DNA from 4 places in the Pseudomonas sp. 3MAES_34.3B genome. Region 3 is predicted to be linked to each of the others. Evidence: predicted binding sites of a transcription regulator. Region 3 holds the regulator's gene; each other region holds the start of a gene.
What was found. Region 3 encodes FliA, which starts transcription of late flagellar genes. Its sites were predicted from a motif close to CTAAAGTTTNNNNNNNNNNNGCCGNTAA; they were not measured.
Positions count from the first base shown of each region.

Region 1 (2,200 bases), 340 kb from region 3:
GCACGGGCGCCAGCGGCCTGGCCTTCCTGCTTACGGCTTTCCTGGGATTCGGTAGTGAGCATGATCACCGGCGTGAACTTGTACGCCGGCAGTTTCTTCAGCTCTTTCACGAAGGTAATGCCGTCCATGTTCGGCATGTTCACATCGCTGATCACCAGGTGGATCTTCTGGCCGGTCAGCTTGCGCAGTGCGTCCTGGCCATCGCAGGCTTCCAGCACGTCGTAGCCTTGGCCCTTGAGGGTGATACCTACTACTTGGCGGATGCTTGCGGAGTCATCCACTACCAATATGGACTTGGCCATATAACCTCCTGAAGGGTGATTTACTAAAAGCGGTCAATACGCCATTGCCCGGAAGGGCAGCGGCCTAGAAAAAGGTGACAGCGCTGTCGGCGGGCCTGGCGCTGCCTCGGCCGTGATGGTTGTTGCGCTGCTCTTGCATCGCGTAGGTGCGTTCGGTTTCGGCCAGCCACGCGTCCACATCGAGATGGAAGGGTTCGCCCGTTGCCTGGCAATGCTCCAACTGCTGGTGCAAGCTCGCCATCCGTTCGCGTACCTGAACGAGGATCTGGCTCACGCGGTCCTGGAACTGCAGTTCTACCAGCACCTGGGAAAGCTCATGGCCAATGCCGGTACTTTCGTCCTGCAGCAACTGCGATGCGCTTTGCAGTTGCCCGGTGATGCCTTCGAAAACGCCCAGTACGCCTTCGATGGTGTGTTCGGCATGCGCAACGGTGTCGCTGCTCTTGTCATTGCTCTCACCGGCCACTTCTACCAGGCGCCCGATGGCGTTGTTGATCACGTCCACCTTCGCGGACATTTTCTGGCCCGTTTCACTGGACTGGCTCGACAGTGAACGCACGGCATCGGCCACCACGGCGAAGCCGCGTCCGGCTTCCCCGGCGCGTGCCGCTTCGATGGCGGCATTGAGTGCCAACAGGTTGGTTTGTTGAGCGATGGCGGCGACTTCCGCTGCCATCTGCCGCAGCTCTCCGGTGTAGTCGGTGAGGTTGCGCACGGCATGGAGCATTTCATTACGGCTTTGCTGGCTCACACGTAGCGTGTCGACCACTTCGCTCAGGGCAACCTGGCTCTGGGACAAGCCTTCGCCTGCGCCTCCCTGGCCCATGTCACCGGCGGCCTGCCGCGAGGTGCTCACGGTGTGGTCGAGGCGTTGGGCAATATCTACGAAACGCTGGGTAAGCGCGCCAATGGCCGCTTCGGTCTGGTCACGCGAGGTGTCGATCTGGCGCATCCATACCGGCAATGCGGCGAGACACAAGCGCTGGGCATCTTCAACCCGAGGGGCTTCACTTGCAGGCGCCTGGCTGGCGAGCTCACGCGCCTGCGCTTCGGCCGCCTGGTGCTGGCCGCGCCAGCCGCACAGCGCGCCGGCCACTACAGCGGGCGCAGCGACACAAACCGCGGTCAACCAGAACGGCAGGGCAGGCGCGCTTGCCAGCACTGCCAGTGAGACGGCTGCGCCCGCAGCGTTGAACAACACAGGCGCGCAACGGGCGACAGGATGAACATCGCGAACGTTGGACTTCATGGGTAACCCTTGAGCAGCGGCCCCGGGCGGGGCAAGTACCTGGGTTATCCCCCTGTGGGCCCGATAACCTTAGCCGATCGAGCCGCCGTTCGTCGTAAAGCTGGATCCTATTGTGCGAGGTTTGTACAGGCGTGCAGGCGTGTAAAACAAAGGCTTTGGCGATAGGACTGTTCGCGGTCAATGATCACAGGGCAGGGCGGGGTGATAACGAAACGGCCTGTGTGCGAAGGGCGGTGTACAACTTTTCATGGCCTTGCGGGGGAGCCAATTGCCCAGTGCAGAAGACGGCGGAGCCGGCGAACACATCGGTTCCCTGTGCCGGCCCCAAGCCTTTGAGTGAATCTAGAAGTTTTTCGCCGCCCCCCGGGTGCCGGGGTATTCGATTTCCTGAACGATCTTGTTCTTGATGTCCAGGCGCTTTTTCTTCAGCGCGCTTACGGTGTCATCCTCGGCCGAGGCGTTTTCGGCATCGACCACCTGCCGGTCGATGTCCTCGTATTTGGTGACCAGGCTTTGCAGCAGTTTGTTGGTCTGCTGCAGCTTGTTCACTTCTTCTCGCGTTTTGCCCAGGTCGGCATAAAGATCATGTGTAGCTGGCATCGCTTCACCTCGCGGCTGGTGGATTATACGGAGCATAGCCGTTGATTCA
Region 1 covers NZ_CM176960.1:4,056,044-4,058,243, reverse strand. The annotation lists gene AC3Z8Y_RS18050 (response regulator) at 1-302, opposite strand, end outside; gene AC3Z8Y_RS18045 (methyl-accepting chemotaxis protein) at 367-1,029, opposite strand; gene AC3Z8Y_RS18040 (DUF465 domain-containing protein) at 1,894-2,151, opposite strand.
Region 1: a site for FliA is predicted at 1,257-1,284, ahead of AC3Z8Y_RS18045 (methyl-accepting chemotaxis protein). Genes of this name have one in related genera too.

Region 2 (2,200 bases), 1.7 Mb from region 3:
TGTAGGCATAGTCGGCGTTGAAGGAGAACAGCATGCACCTGCACGGCAAGACCGCCCTGGTTACCGGGTCCACCAGTGGTATCGGCCTGGGCATTGCCCAGGTATTGGCAAAGGCCGGGGCCAGGCTGGTCCTCAACGGCTTCGGTGACCCGCAGCCCGCACTGGAGCAAGTACGGGCGCTCGGCGCCGAGGCCATCCACCACCCGGCGGATGTGAGCAAGCCTGAAGACATCGCCGCACTGATTCACGCCACCGAAGCGGCGTTCGGTGGCGTGGACATCCTGGTCAACAACGCTGGCATCCAGTACGTGGCCCCGGTGGAGGAGTTCCCCATAGAGCGCTGGGACGCCATTATCGCCATCAATCTTTCCTCGGTGTTCCACGCCACCCGCCTGTGCCTGCCTGGCATGAAAAGCCGCGGCTGGGGGCGCATTGTCAACATCGCCTCGGCCCATGGCCTGGTGGGTTCGGCTGGCAAGGCGGCGTACGTGGCCGCCAAACATGGCGTGGTAGGGCTTACCAAGGTGGTGGCGCTGGAAACGGCGCAGTTGGACATTACCTGCAACGCTATTTGCCCGGGCTTTGTGCTTACGCCGTTGGTGCAGCAGCAGATCGATGCCAAGGCGGCCAATGGCCTGGGCGCGGAGCAGGCGAAAGCGGAATTGTTGTCTGAAAAGCAACCGTCGCTAGAGTTCGTGACGCCTGAACAGCTTGGCGAGCTGGTGGCCTTTCTGTGCAGTGATGCCGCTCGCCAGGTACGTGGGGCGGCCTGGAGCATGGACGGCGGCTGGACAGCCCGATAACCGCGCTAGCGCCTTTGCGCGCGGGTCGCTGAAATATTTTGATGCTACCTGGCCGCAAACGGCTCATCTTTTGCGCCGCTCGGCCGATCAACAGGCATCAAGAAGGAGCTTCGCATGCAACTCAACCGGTTTCGTATCGCTACCCGTGCCTTGGTCAGCTTTGGCCTGATCGCATTACTGATGCTCGCGTTCGGGCTGTTTTCCATTCACCAGATCACGCGCATGCGTGAAGCGGTGGTGTACACCGAAGAAACCTCGCACGCGGGCACCCGCTATATCGCGCAGATTCGTGATAACCAGCTGGGCATCCGGGTAATCACCTTGCGCATGATGATGAACCGCGACCCCGCCGTGCTTAAACCCACGGTGGACCGGCTGTTGTTCCTGCGCGGCGAACTGGACAAGTCCATGGCTGCGTACCAGACGGTGAAGACGCCTGCGGCCAGCGAGGCCTTTGCGCAGATGCAGCAAGTGGTGGCGGGTTACAACACCCAGCTGGATGCTTATCAGCGCCTGTCTGAAGCCAACGATACCGATGGCATGCTCAAGGTGCTCAACGGCCCTATCCAGGATGCATCCAACAAAACCGGCGACCTCTTCAATGCGCTGGTCAAGATCAATGCCGACAATGCGGCGCGCTTCACCGAGCAGGCCCGCGCCGATTACGACGTGGCGGTCCGCGCCACCGTTATCGCGCTGGTAGTGGTGTTTGCGCTCACCGTGTTGCTGGCGTGGCTGCTGACCCGCAGTATCGTGCGACCGCTGAACCATGCGATCGACGTGGCGCGGCAGATTGCCGATGGCCGCCTCACCGCAGCGATCCAGCCCGAGGGCGAGGATGAACCGGCGCAGTTGCTGCAGGCGCTGGCAGTGATGAAGCAAAGCCTGATCGACACCTTGCGGTTGATCGGCGATTCCTCGCACCAGTTGTCCGCGGCAGCGGAGCAGATGACCGCCATTACGCACCAGACTGCCAACGACCTGGGGCGCCAGCATCAGGAAGTGGAGCAGGCCGCCACGGCAGTGACCGAGATGACCACCGCTGTAGAGGAAGTGGCGCGCAATGCCACGTCTACCGCCGACGCTTCGGAGCACTGCGCCAAGTCCTCTCAGCAGGGTCGCCAGCGCGTGGACACCACGTTGCAGTCGATCCAGCGCATGAGCCAGAACGCAGTCAGTGCCTCCGGGCAGGTGCGTGAACTGGCGGGGCGCTCGCAGGAAATCGGCAAGGTGCTGGACGTGATCCGCGGCATCGCCGAGCAAACGAACTTGCTGGCCCTCAACGCGGCCATCGAGGCCGCACGCGCCGGGGAGGCAGGCCGTGGCTTCGCCGTGGTCGCGGACGAAGTGCGCGCGCTGGCCGGGCGCACCCAGGCTTCCACGCGGGAAATCGAGGA
Region 2 covers NZ_CM176960.1:2,018,122-2,020,321, forward strand. The annotation lists gene AC3Z8Y_RS08925 (3-hydroxybutyrate dehydrogenase) at 33-803, shown strand; gene AC3Z8Y_RS08930 (methyl-accepting chemotaxis protein) at 918-2,200, shown strand, end outside.
Region 2: a site for FliA is predicted at 866-893, ahead of AC3Z8Y_RS08930 (methyl-accepting chemotaxis protein). Genes of this name have one in related genera too.

Region 3 (2,200 bases):
GGCGTCAGTGATCTGCGAAACCTCTTCGGCCTTGGGCGAGCGAGGGTCGATCTGGAAGTTGACGATAGCGCTGTGCAACTCGCGGGTAAGCTTGCCCACTTCCTGGTACAGGCCACGGTCGCGCGTCTGGTTCAATTGGTGAATCAACTGCACGGCGTCGCCGAAGCGGCCCTTTTCGAGGCTCTCCACCAACTGACGCGCATGGATTTTCAGGGTGGACTCGAAGTCCCCCAACGGCAGATTACTGGACTCCATAGCGCCCCCTGTGCGGCCTCTCAGCTGTTGACGCGCTCGAAGATTTTCTCGATCTTCTCTTTCAGCACCTGCGCGGTGAAGGGCTTGACCACATAGCCGTTGACGCCAGCCTGGGCCGCTTCGATGATTTGCTCACGCTTGGCTTCAGCGGTCACCATCAGCACCGGGAGGTGCTTGAGACGCTCATCTGCGCGCACGGTGCGCAGCAGCTCGATACCGGTCATGCCCGGCATGTTCCAGTCGGTTACCAGGAAGTCGAAGGCGCCGCTTTGCAGCATGGGCAAAGCCGTATTGCCGTCGTCCGCTTCCGAGGTATTAGTGAACCCCAGGTCGCGCAACAGGTTTTTAATGATCCGCCTCATCGTCGAAAAATCGTCAACGATCAGGATTTTCATGTTCTTGTCCAAGTAGACCTCCAAGCAGTCTCAAACGCGCCCACTCCGGGACGCGCAGTCAATCGAATCCGTTTACACCTGTACCTGCATGACTGCCTGAGCAGGCGTGGCGGGCGGTGATATCATATTGCCGCCGTACCGTTCCAGCATTCTCTGAAAATTTTGCGGGCCAGCCCTCGCGCCAGCAGTGTCAGCGGGCGCGCCAATCGCCCAGGCGGCTGCGCAAACGCGCCGCGCACTGGCTATGCAACTGGCTCACCCGAGACTCGCTTACCCCCAGTACTTCACCGATTTCCTTGAGGTTCAGTTCCTCGTCGTAATACAGCGACAGCACCAGGCGCTCACGCTCGGGCAAGTTGGCAATGGCGTCAGCCAGTGCACCCTGGAAGCGTTCGTCTTCCAACCCACGCGCGGGTTCGCCGCTGTGGCTGGCGCCACCCTCGTGCAGGCCTTCATGCTCGCCGTCCTGCAACAGGTCGTCGAAACTGTACAGCCGGCTGCCCAGGGTGTCGTTCAGCATCGAGTAATATTCCTCGATGCTGACCTTGAGTTCGGCAGCAACCTCGTGATCTTTAGCCTCACGGCCCGTACGCGCTTCAATTTTTCGAATGGCGTCGCTCACGGTGCGGCTGTTGCGGTGAACGGAGCGCGGTGCCCAGTCGCCTTTGCGCACTTCGTCGAGCATGGCGCCGCGGATGCGGATACCGGCATAGGTCTCGAAACTCGCACCCTTGCTGGAGTCGTACTTGTTGGCCACCTCGAGCAGGCCGATCATGCCGGCCTGAATGAGGTCTTCGACCTGTACGCTCGCGGGCAATCGTGCCAGCAAGTGATAGGCAATGCGCTTGACCAGAGGCGCATAGCGCTCGATCAGCTCATGCTGCTGCGACTGCCGAGAGGCGTTGTTGTACATCCGGTATCCACTGGCGCTCATGAGACAGGCCCCGCACTGGTTTGCTGTACCAAACGTTCGACGAAGAATTCCAGGTGCCCCCGCGGGTTGGCGGGCAGCGGCCAGGTATCGACCTTCTGAGCGATGGCCTTGAAGGCCAGCGCGCATTTCGAGCGCGGGAACGCTTCATAAACGGCCCGCTGTTTCTGTACGGCCTTGCGCACGGTTTCGTCGTACGGCACCGCGCCTACGTATTGGAGCGCCACATCAAGGAAACGGTCAGTTACCTTGGTGAGCTTGGCGAACAGGTTGCGCCCTTCCTGCGGGCTCTGGGCCATGTTGGCCAGCACGCGGAAGCGGTTCATGCCGTAGTCGCGGTTGAGCAACTTGATCAAGGCATAGGCGTCGGTGATGGAAGTGGGCTCGTCGCACACGACCAGCAGCACCTCCTGGGCGGCGCGCACGAAGCTCACTACCGAGTCGCCGATACCGGCCGCGGTATCGATCACCAGTACATCCAGGTTATCGCCGATCTCGCTGAAGGCCTGGATGAGGCCGGCGTGTTGTGCCGGGGTCAGATGGACCATGCTCTGGGTACCCGAGGCAGCCGGTACGATGCGTACCCCGCCCGGCCCCTGCAGGAGCACATCGCGCAGGT
Region 3 covers NZ_CM176960.1:3,715,578-3,717,777, forward strand. The annotation lists gene AC3Z8Y_RS16370 (protein phosphatase CheZ) at 1-255, opposite strand, end outside; gene AC3Z8Y_RS16375 (chemotaxis response regulator CheY) at 276-650, opposite strand; gene fliA (RNA polymerase sigma factor FliA) at 841-1,584, opposite strand; gene fleN (flagellar synthesis regulator FleN) at 1,581-2,200, opposite strand, start outside.

Region 4 (2,200 bases), 2.6 Mb from region 3:
AGCACCCCGCGCAGCCGCAGGCCGCCTCCTTGGCGTGCCGTGCATGTGGCGCCGAATCGGTACCCAGGAAGAATTTCGCATCACCACTGGTGGCAGCTTCGATCAACGCGGCCTGATGAGTGTTGCGCTTGAGAATCGGGAGGCAATAGAAGTGAGGGCGGATACCCCCCACCAGCATGTGGTTACGGTTGTAGAGCAGGTGATGAGCCGTGATGGTGGCCCCAACATTGGCATTGGTGGCCTTGACAAAAGCGACGGCGTCAGCGGTGGTGATGTGCTCGAACACCACCTTGAGCGTAGGAAAGCGTTCGACAATCCGGCTCATGTGTTCGTCGATGAAGGCTTTTTCGCGATCGAAGACGTCGATGTCCGCATGGGTCACTTCACCGTGCACCAGCAGCGGCATGCCTTCCTCGGCCATGGCTTCAAGCACCGGGAACAGCCGATCGATGGACGTTACACCGGAATCGGAGTTGGTAGTCGCACCGGCCGGGTAGAGCTTGGCGGCATGCACATACCCACTGGCCTTGGCCAAACGGATGTCATCGGGCTGGGTACGGTCGGTAAGGTAAAGCACCATCAGGGGTTCGAAAGCGCTGCCGGCCGGGCGAGCGGCCAGGATGCGCTGGCGATACTCGCCCGCCTGCTCGGCATTACGCACCGGCGGCACAAGGTTGGGCATGATGATCGCGCGGCCGAAGTTGCGCGCGACGTCGGCGACGGTTTGGGCCAGGGCGGCGCCGTCGCGTAGGTGAATGTGCCAGTCGTCTGGACGTAGCAGGGTAATGCGGTCGGACATGAAAGGTACCAGGCGGGTCGAACTCATGGGGGCGCCGGCAGCGAAGCGGGTACGGTAAAAACCGCGGCCCCGGCGGAGCGCGGCCCGGCCAGGCGCTGCCATCGCCGAAGTGCCGCTGCGGGCTGCCAGTATGACGGGCTTGGGCGAATCCTACCGGAAAAGCCTCGTGGCGGCATCCGCTATCAAGTTTGACGCAAGGCGACCGATACGCAGTAGGTACGTAGTCATCTGCACCGGAGTCCACCGTGGGCCATCGTTTCCTTGCCTGTTTATCCTTGATCGCCTGTGGCCTCGCTACAGCGCCGGCGATGGCGTTCACCTTCCAGACAAGGCTGGAAAACGTAGAGTGGAAGGTCGAGGGCGATGCCTTCGAATGCCGCTTGAGCCAGCCAGTCGCTGATTTTGGCGAAGGCCAGTTCGTTCGCCGTGCGGGGGAAAAGGTGGTGTTCCGCCTCGATACCAGCATTGCCGCACTGGGTACCGGCAGCGCTACGCTGATGGCCGCCGCAGCGCCCTGGCAGCCGGGCAGGGGTGACATCAACCTGGGCGCGGCGCGTCTGGGCGGTGGGCCTGTTGTGCTGACGTCCAGCCAGGGACAGGCCAGCGGCCTGATCAGCGGGCTGATGGAAGGCCGCAGCACGGTGGTTCGCACGGTCTCCAGCGAGACGGGGCAGCCAATGGAAGTACGCCTGTTGCCGGTGAAGTTCAGCAAGGCATGGAATGACTATCAGGCGTGCACGGCAAAGCTGTTGCCGATGAACTTCGATCAGGTACGCATGAGCCAGATTCCCTTCCCGGGCACCGGCGTGGACCTGAGTGCGGGGGCCAAGGCGCGCCTGGACACTATCCTGGCGTTCATGAAGGCAGAGCCTGCGGTCAACCATATCGAACTGGACGGGCATTCAGACAACAGCGGCAATCGCCTGACCAACCGCGAGCTTTCGCGTCGACGAGCGCTGGCCGTGGCCGACTACCTCAAAGCCCATGGCGTGCCTGAAGAGCGCATCGACGTGCGCTTCCATGGCGAACAGTACCCGCTTGTACCCAATAACTCTGCCGCGAACCGCGCCCGTAACCGGCGTGTGAACATTCAGCTCGACAAGAAACCTGTGACGGATGTTGCGCCGGCCCCTGTGGCTGCGCCGTCCCAGCCTGCTCCGGCGCCGGCCGCCGCGCCTGCGTCGGGAAGCGCTCCGGCGAGCGCTCCGGCAGCTGCGCCCAGCTCCCCACCGGCCGCTGGCAAACCCCCAGTGAAGGGTTGAAACCTGCGCGAATGGCTCCGATTGTTGTCGCTTCCCCAACAGTGCCTGTCGCGCTACTGTAAATCCACGGCAGTCGGCGGTAGAATCGGCGGCTTTCAGCTAAACCCCGTGGAGTGATGGCATGGCGGACGTAAAAAAG
Region 4 covers NZ_CM176960.1:1,105,966-1,108,165, forward strand. The annotation lists gene pyrC (dihydroorotase) at 1-799, opposite strand, end outside; gene AC3Z8Y_RS04975 (flagellar protein MotY) at 1,045-2,061, shown strand; gene AC3Z8Y_RS04980 (argininosuccinate synthase) at 2,183-2,200, shown strand, end outside.
Region 4: a site for FliA is predicted at 981-1,008, ahead of AC3Z8Y_RS04975 (flagellar protein MotY). Genes of this name have one in related genera too.